One region of the Parapedomonas caeni genome, then DNA from elsewhere that is predicted to be linked to it. Evidence: predicted binding sites of a transcription regulator. Region 1 holds the regulator's gene; the other holds the start of a gene.
The links. The regulator LexA, encoded in region 1, represses DNA repair genes until DNA is damaged. The targets are predictions, from matches to a motif close to GTTCCNCNCTTGTTCT.
Positions count from the first base shown of each region.

Region 2: a site for LexA is predicted at 2,127-2,142, ahead of ABU113_RS00500 (PA0069 family radical SAM protein). Genes of this name have one in related genera too.

Region 1 covers NZ_JBEUDS010000003.1:97,422-101,806, reverse strand. The annotation lists gene moaC (cyclic pyranopterin monophosphate synthase MoaC) at 1-449, shown strand, start outside; gene ABU113_RS03600 (molybdopterin molybdotransferase MoeA) at 443-1,648, shown strand; gene lexA (transcriptional repressor LexA) at 1,704-2,432, shown strand; gene ABU113_RS03590 (ComEC/Rec2 family competence protein) at 2,426-4,385, opposite strand, start outside.
Region 2 covers NZ_JBEUDS010000001.1:115,985-120,369, forward strand. The annotation lists gene ABU113_RS00495 (energy transducer TonB) at 41-523, opposite strand; gene ABU113_RS00500 (PA0069 family radical SAM protein) at 1,032-2,102, opposite strand; gene ABU113_RS00505 (VOC family protein) at 2,235-2,747, shown strand; gene ABU113_RS00510 (YheT family hydrolase) at 2,790-3,785, shown strand; gene ABU113_RS00515 (GNAT family N-acetyltransferase) at 3,905-4,385, shown strand, end outside.

The sequences.
Region 1 (4,385 bases):
GCCAGGCCGCCATGGTCGATGTGTCGGGCAAGCCGGTGACGCAACGCGTCGCCGTCGCTACCGGCATGATCCTGATGTCGCGGGCGGCCTTCGAGGCGGTGCGCGACAACGCCATCGCCAAGGGCGACGTGCTGGCGGTGGCGCGGGTCGCCGGCATCATGGCGGCGAAGAAAACCGCCGAGCTGATCCCGCTGTGCCACCCGCTGCCGCTCTCCAGGGTCGGCATCGACTTCACGCTGCACCCGGACGACTGGGTGATCGAGGTCACCGCCACCGCCAAGACCCAGGGCCAGACCGGCGTCGAGATGGAAGCACTCACCGCCGCCAGCGTCGCGCTGCTCACCGTCTACGACATGGCCAAGGCGGTGGACAAAGCCATGCGCATCGAGGGGGTGCGCCTGCTCGCCAAGACCGGCGGCAAGTCCGGCGACTGGACGGCGCCGTGCTGAGCGTCCCGGACGCGCTGGCGCGGGTGCTGGCGCTGGCGCCGCAGCCACTGGCCTGCGAGACCGTGCCGCTGTCCGACGCGCTGGACCGTCATGCCGCCGCCGACGTCACGGCGCTGCTCACCCAGCCGCCGTTCGCCGCTGCCGCCATGGACGGTTATGCCGTGCGCTTTGCCGACCTCGCGCCTGACCACCCCCTGCGACTGATCGGCGAGTCCGCCGCCGGGCGGCGCTATCCCGGCCATCTCGGACCTGGCGAGGCGGTGCGCATTTTCACCGGCGCGCCGCTGCCCGACGGCGCCGACACCGTGGTGGTGCAGGAAGATACCCGCGCCGACGGGTCGCGGGTCATTCTCACCGGCGACGGACCCGGCGCCCCCGGCCGGCACATCCGCGCCGCCGGTCTCGACTTTTGCGCCGGCGACACGCTGATCCGCGCCGGCGACCGGCTGACGCCGGCCCGGCTGGGCCTCGCCGCCGCCGGGGGGCACGCCGCCCTCCCCGTCGCCCGCCGCCCACGGGTAACACTGCTGTCCACCGGTGACGAGCTGGTGCCGGCCGGCCAGACGCCGGGGCCGGACCAGATCGTCAACTCCAACGGCATCATGCTGGCGGCCCTGCTGCGCCAGGCCGGCGCCGAAGTGCGCGACCCCGGCATCCTGCCCGACCGGCCCGAGGTCATCCGCGATGCCATCGCCGCCAGCAGCGAGGCCGACATCCTGGTCACCGTCGGCGGCGCCTCGGTGGGCGACCATGACCATGTGCAGGCGGCCTTGCTGGCCGCCGGCGCCGACATTGACTTCTGGAAGATCGCCATGCGGCCGGGCAAGCCGATGATGCTCGGCCAGCGCGGCCGCGCCGTCGTACTCGGCCTGCCGGGCAACCCGGTGTCGGCGTTCGTCTGCGCCCGGCTGTTCCTGCTGCCGCTGGTCCGGCGGTTCCTGAGCCCGCACGCCCCGGCGGACCGCTGGCTGACCGGCCGGCTGGACGCGCCGCTGAAGCCCAACGGCGAGCGCGATCATTTCATGCGCGCGCGGGTGGAGCGGGATGGCGGTGGCTGGCGGGTGACGCCGCTGGGCCAGCAGGACAGCAGTCTGCTGGTGCCGCTTGCCGCCGCCAACGCGCTGGCCCTGCACCCGGCCCACGCGCCGGGGCGGCCAGCGGGTGCGGAAATCCGCTTTCTCCCCCTCGGCGACGATTGACGCGCCAGCAGAACCTTAGTAGAACGTTCCTTGTTCGTTCCACAAGGAATAGCGTATGCTGACGCGCAAACAACATGATCTGCTGATCTTCATCCACAACCGCCTGGAAGCGGACGGCATTTCGCCGTCGTTCGAGGAGATGAAGGAGGCGCTGGGGCTGAAGTCCAAGTCGGGCGTCCACCGGCTGATCAACGCGCTGGTGGAACGCGATTTCATCCGCCGCCTGCCCAACCGCGCCCGCGCGCTGGAAGTGCTGCGGCTGCCGGAGGCGGCGGCGCCCAGGCGCGGCACGCCCAAGCCGACGCTGGCGACCGACCGCGAGGCCGCCATCGCCTCGGCCGAAAACGTGGTGCGCGGCAGCTTCGGCAAGGCCAAGGCGCCGGCCAGCGCGCCGGCGGCCGCGACGTTCCTGGAGATCCCGCTGCACGGCAAGATCGCCGCCGGCACGCCGATCGAGGCGCTGGAGGGCGATACGCTGCTGGCGGTGCCGCCGGCGCTGGTGGGCGCGGGCGAGCATTATGCGCTGGAAGTCTCCGGCGACTCGATGATCGAGGCCGGCATCTTCGACGGTGATTATGCCATCATCCGCAAGGCCGACACCGCGCTCGACGGCGATATCGTCGTGGCCCTGGTCGACAGCCAGGAAGCCACGCTGAAGACCCTGCGCCGCAAGGACGGCAAGGTCCGGCTGGAGGCCGCCAACCCCTCCCACAAGAGCCAGGTCTATGAACCGAAACGGGTGCGGGTGCAGGGCAAGCTGGTCGGCCTGATGCGCCGTTACTGAGGTGCCTTGAGACTCGTCCCCGCGCCCGCTGGCGCCACGTTCCACGGATGCCGGCCGCGCCCGGCCGCCGTGGTTTGTGTCCGCACCGATCCGTCGTCGAGGAAGCGCAACGTCACCGCGCCGGTGCGCGATAGCGCCGCGCGGTCGAAGCGGTAGAGACGTGGCGCGCACCACGCCGGCAGCCGGCGGGCAGCCACCACAACATCCGATTGCGCGCACAGCCAGCCCAGCTCGCGGTAGGGCAGCCAGGCGTTGATCTGCGCCACCTGCCACACCCGGTCGCCGCGGTGCAACGCCACCCGGCACACCGCCGGTCCGCAGTCCTGATCCACCCGTGCGGTACCCGCGATGTCAGCCAGCCGCTGCGCCGGCGCATCCTCCGCCTGCCCCTCCTCCTCCAGCCAGCTCATCCGCGCGAAGCGCCCGGCGCGCAGGGTCGAGAAGGCCAGCCGTCCGTCCTCGCCGCGCACCGCCAGCAGCCGGCCATCGTCGCTGATGTACAGATCCGGCACCGGCGCCGCCCAGGCGACGAGCGCGCCGGACGCCAGCAGTAGCAACCCCAGCCACCGCGCGCGGGTTCGCCACAGCGCCAGCCACAACAGCCCCAGCACCATCATCACGAACGCCCAAGGCGGCAGCAGCCGCCAGCGTGCCACCGCGCCCGGCCAACCGGCAACCTCGCGGGCGGTGGCGAGCAACAGGTCGATGCCATAGCCAAGCAGCATGTATAAGGGGTCGGCCAGCCCGAACGGTTCCAGCACCACCACAAGCACCAGCAGCGGCATGATCCAGAAACTGGTGAGCGGGATGGCGACCAGGTTGGCGACCAGCCCATAGACACCGGTCTGGTTGAAGTGGAACAGCGCGAACGGCGCCAGCGCCACCTCGGCGACGGCGCCACTGGCGAGCAGCCCGCCCAGCCACCGCCACCCCCGCGTGACGAGGCCATCCTCCGGCCCTCCGGCCAGCCAGCGCGCCGCGAATCCCGATTGATACAGCGCCACCAGCCCGGTGACGGCAGCGAACGAGAGTTGAAAGCTGGGGCTGAGCAGCCCTTCCGGGCGCACCACCAGGATAAGCACCGCCGCCGCCGCGATCAGCCGCAGGCTGATCGCCTGGCGCCCCATCAGCACGCCGGCCAGCACGATCAGCGTGGCGATGCAGCTGCGCACGGTGGGCAGGCTGGCACCGGCAATCAGCGTATAGCCCACGGCGGCGGACGCGGCCATCGTCGCCGCGATCGCCTTCACCGGCCAGTGCAGGGCGATCCACGGGCTCAGGCACAGCAACCGGCGCAGGAGCAGGAACACGCCGCCACTGACAATGGCGATGTGCAGACCCGATATCGCCAGCAGATGCGCCAGCCCGCTGTCGCGCATGGCCGCGGTCACGTCCGGCGCGACGCCGCTGCGATCCCCCGTGACCAGGGCCGCCGCCACGCCGCCGGCCTCGCCCCCCACGCCGCCACGCAGCCGGGCGGTCAGGCCGGCACGGGCAGCCTCAAGCCGCCGCGTCCAGCCGAGCGGCGGCGGCGCGATCGCGGTCACCGTAACCGGCCCCAGCACGAACCCGGTCGCACCGATCTGGTGGAACCACGCGACCCGGCCGAAGTCATAGCCCCCTGGTGCGCTCGGGCCGCCCGGTGGCCGCAGTGACGCCCGCAGCGCCACCCGGGCACCAACGGCGACGTCGGCGGGCGGCGGCGCGCGCAAGCTCAGGCGCACACGCACCGGCATCATCGCGGGTGCCACCCCGGCGATCGACGCCGGCGCGACGACAATGCGGTGCACGCCGCGCGCCGACACACCCTGTTCCACTACCGCGCCCGTAACCACCGCGCCCCACAGCGGCCGCGCCAGCACCGGCGCCCGCGCCGTCTCCACACGAACCCAGGCAAGCAGCAATCCGGCGACCACCAGTAGCGCGGCAACGCCCGTCACCCGGCCGAGCGCG
Region 2 (4,385 bases), on a different contig from region 1:
CGGGGGGTCAACCGGCAGCCGGTAAGCAAGAGCGAGGAAGTCAATTCAGGTTCGGCGTTTCCGACTGGGCGTACTGGGCAGCCTTCGGGGTGGCGTCATCGAAGGCCTGTTGCAGCCGCTGGGCCTGCTCGGGGGTGTGGGCAACGCCGAAGTTCATCCGCATCAGCACGGTGCGCGGCGCATTCTCCGACGTCGGCATCGCCGGCAGCGGGTTCAGCGCGGCGACGGTCCGCAGCGCTTGCTTGTCAAGCAGGGCCGAGCCGCTTGAGCTTGCCAGCTCGGCGCTGATGATCCGGCCGGACGGCGCGATGGTCAGCTTCACTTCCGCCGTGCCCTGCTCCTCATGGCGATAGCCGGCGGCCGGGTAGGTCAGCGCGTCGTTGAGGCGGGCCTCGACCTTCTTGCTCCAGCCATGAACGCTGTGGGACGCGGCGTCGCCCGCGAAGGCGGGGCCGGTAGCGGCGCCGAGGAAAACGCCGGCGGTGAGAAGGGCGGCGGCGGCGGTGGTGATGGTCTTCAACATGGTGTGTCTCCTGCAATCTGCTGTGTGTGGGGCACTCAACGCGGTGTGTGCCATTCTGATAGCAGGTGTATTAGTGAAGTACAACACTAAAAATGTAGTTCAGTAATTCAGCATTGCACATTTTTTGTAATTCATTGAAAAATAACGAGATAAAATTGACGAATGGAGCCCCCTGGAGGCGCTGGAGGTGTGTTGCCGGTGTGCTGTATGGGGTCGCATGGGTCGCGACTCGTCAGCGGCGCGGCGGGGACGAGCGGTCTCGGGAAAAGGAGCGGGAGAGGGGCGCTCTCCCGCTCAAGGCAAGGGGCAATGACCGAGAGGAACTTCGGTCATTCGTCGAGCAGGCAACCGACAGAGAGCATAGTCGGGAGCGGCTCAACCTCGGGGGGCAAGAACGCCCGGAAACACGCAGGCCTGCCGGCATGGCGACAGGCTGGCTGACATCTGAACATACGGGATGCCTGTTAAAATCCTCTGCACGCATGCGACCAGCAGTGCAGTTGCGACGCTAGAACAATTCGAGCTGCGGGCAGTCGGGGCAATGGAACTGGTCGAGCGCCAGCGGCGCCGGCGCACGGTCCAGCCCCAGTCGGCGGCAGGCGGCACTGAACCGGGCGCGGATCGCCTCGGCATAGGGGCCGCTGCCGCGCATCCGCTCGCCAAAGCGCGGATCGTTGGCCCGGCCGCCACGGATGTCGTGCTGCAGGGTCATCACATGGCGGGCCCGGTCGGGGTAGGTCTTGGCCAGCCAGTCCTCGAACAGGCCGCGCACCTCATGCGGCAGCCGCAGCGGGATCGACGCGGCGCCGCGCGCACCGGCCTCGGCGGCGGCCGACAGGATGCGTTCGATCTCATGGTCGTTGAGCGCCGGGATGATTGGTGAGACGAAGACGCTGGTCGGAATGCCGGCATCACTCAGGGCCCGGATGGCGTCGAGCCGGCGGCGCGGCGTCGCCGCGCGGGGCTCCATGGCACGGGCCAGGCGCGGGTCGAGCGTGGTGATCGAGATGTTGACGCTGACCAGCCGGCGTGCCGCCATTGGCGCCAGGATGTCGATATCGCGGGTCACCAGATGGCTTTTGGTGGTGATGGTGGCCGGGTGTCCCCAGGCCGCCAGCACCTCCAGCAGCTGGCGGGTGATCCGCCATTGCCGCTCGATCGGCTGGTAGGGGTCGGTATTGGTGCCCATGGCAATGGGCGCGGGCGTGTAGCCGCGCCGGCCCAGTTCCGCCGCCAGCAGGCGTGCGGCGTCGGGCTTGGCGAACAGCCGGGTTTCGAAATCCAGCCCTGGCGACAGGTCGTGATAGGCGTGGGTCGGCCGGGCGAAGCAGTAGATGCAGCCATGTTCGCAGCCGCGATAGGCGTTGATCGAGCGGTCGAACGGAATGTCGGGCGAGCTGTTGCGGCTGATAATGGTGCGCGGCTGCTCGACGGTGACGCTGGTGGCCAGCGGCGGCGGCTCCTCCTCGTCCCACCGATCGGGCTCGGCCTCGCGCGCCAGCGTGCGCATCCGGGCGCTCGTCGGATTGCTGACGGCGCCGCGACCATGATGCAGGCGATCGGGCAGGGGCTGGGCCATGGCGCCGATCCTAGCGCGTCAAATAGAACAAAGAAAGAACAAATGCGCCGGCCACGCTTCGCCTAAATGGCAGGTACGGTCGCCTTGGCGTTGCGCTAGGCTGGACAAAACAACCGACGGGGAGGGGAGATCATGTCGAGCGGGGTGATCCAGATCGCCTATCATGTGGCGGATGTCGACGAGGCGGCCGCGCGGTTCGCGCGGGAGTTCGGCTTGGGGCCGTTCTTTGTCCTCAAGCATATCCCGCTCACCTGGTGCCAGTATCGCGGCGAGCAGGGCCGGTTCGACCACAGTTCCGCCTATGGCCAGGCCGGCAACGTGATGGTGGAGCTGATGCAGCAGCATGGCGACGATCCGTCGGCCTGTCGCGACATGTACGCCGCCCACGAGGAGGGGCTGCACCACATGGCCCGCTTTGCCCCCGACATGGACGCGACACTGGCCGACTATGCCGCGCGCGGCTTTCCGACCGCGATGCGGGCGCTGACCACGGCGGGCGTCGAGTTCGCCATGGTCGATACCCGTGCGGCGCTCGGCCACATGATCGAGCTGTATCCGCCGGCCGACATGCTGGTGAATTTCTACGCCATGGTGCGCGACAGCGCGGCGGGGTGGGACGGTACCGACCCGGTGCGCTACCTCTGACGGCCTTGCGGCCGGCGCGCCATTGGTGGACAACGACGCCTGATGACCTCGCCATCCGCCGTCCTGCCGTTCGACATGCCGCCGTTCCGGCCGCGCCCGCCGTGGTGGGGCGCGGACCTGCAGACGCTGCGCAACACCCTGGCGCCGCGTCCGGTCGATCTGTCCCCCTGGCCGGGCCAGCATCTGCGCTTTGTTGCCGCCAACGAGCGCGACGCCTTGTCAGGCTGGCTGCATCGGCCAGCGCCGCCGGCCGGCGCCGGCCCGCCGCTGGTGATCGTCATTCACGGGCTGACCGGCGACGCTGATGGCCAGATGCAGTGTGCCAGTGCCGCCTATCTGCTCGCCGCCGGCTATCCGGTGCTGCGGCTGAATCTGCGCGGCGCCGGCGACTGCGCGCCCGCCAGCGCCACGCTCTACCATTCCAATCTGGCGGCGGACATCGAGGCGGTGCTGGCCCAGTTGCCGGGCACGATCACCGGGCAGGGGGTGGTGCTGTTCGGCTATTCGCTGGGGGGCAACCTGACGCTCAACACCCTGCGGCAACCCCGGCCGAGCCCGCTGCTGCGCGGCGGTATCAGCATCTGCGCGCCGATCCTGCCGGCGGCGGCGGCGCGCGCGCTTGAGAGGCCGCGCAACCGGCTCTACCAGCGCCACCTGGTGGCCGGCCTCAAACGCGCGGCGCTGGCCTGCGCGCTCGACCCGGCGCTGGAGGCGTCGGCGCGCGCCATCCGCTCGATCCGCGACTATGATGGCAAGGTGGCGGCGGCGATGCATGGCTTCGCCAGTGCCGACGATCTCTATGCCCATACGGCCTCGGCGCCGCATCTGCGGCACATCCGCCTGCCGACCCTGGTGGTCCATGCCGCCGACGATCCCTGGGTGCCGGTGGCCGGCTATCGCGCGGTCGACTGGGGCGCCAATCCGGCGCTGCTGCCGGTCATCACCCCCGGCGGCGGCCACTGCGGCTTCCATGCGGCGGACGACCCGGTGCCCTGGCACGACCGGCTGGTGCTGCGCTTCCTGCAATCCATGGTATAGGCATCGCGGTCGACCGGCCCGGTCGATCGGGGCGACGCTGCGGCGGTGCCGCTCCCGCGTTGCAAAGAAAAAGGATGCCGGGATCAGCCGGCACCCGTTCTGACTTTGGGGGTCGCATCGTGATCGCGCGCGTGCCCGAGCGTTTTTCCACCGCCCGGCTGGTGGCCGGACCGATGTCCGACGACGATTTCGAGGGACTGCGGCTGCTGCACCGGGATCCGGTCGTCATGCGGACCCTGTCGGCGACCGGCGAGCCGCTCGGCGAGGACGAGACCCGCGGCTTCATCGAGCGATGCCGCGACCATTGGTTGCAGCATGGCTTCGGTGTGTGGACGTTCCGGCTGGAATTCTCCGACACCTTCATCGGCTATTGCGGCCTGAAGCGGACGACCATCGAGGACGAGGCCTGCATCGAGCTGCTCTATGCCGTGCGGGCCTCCCACTGGGGGCAGGGCTATGCCGGTGAAATGGCGGCGGCGGTGGTTCGCCTCGGTCTCGACAAGCTGGGCGCGGACAGCCTGGTCAGCTTCACCCTGCCGGTGAATGCCGCCTCGCGACGGGTGATGGAAAAGCAGGGTTTCGTCTACGAGAAGGACATCG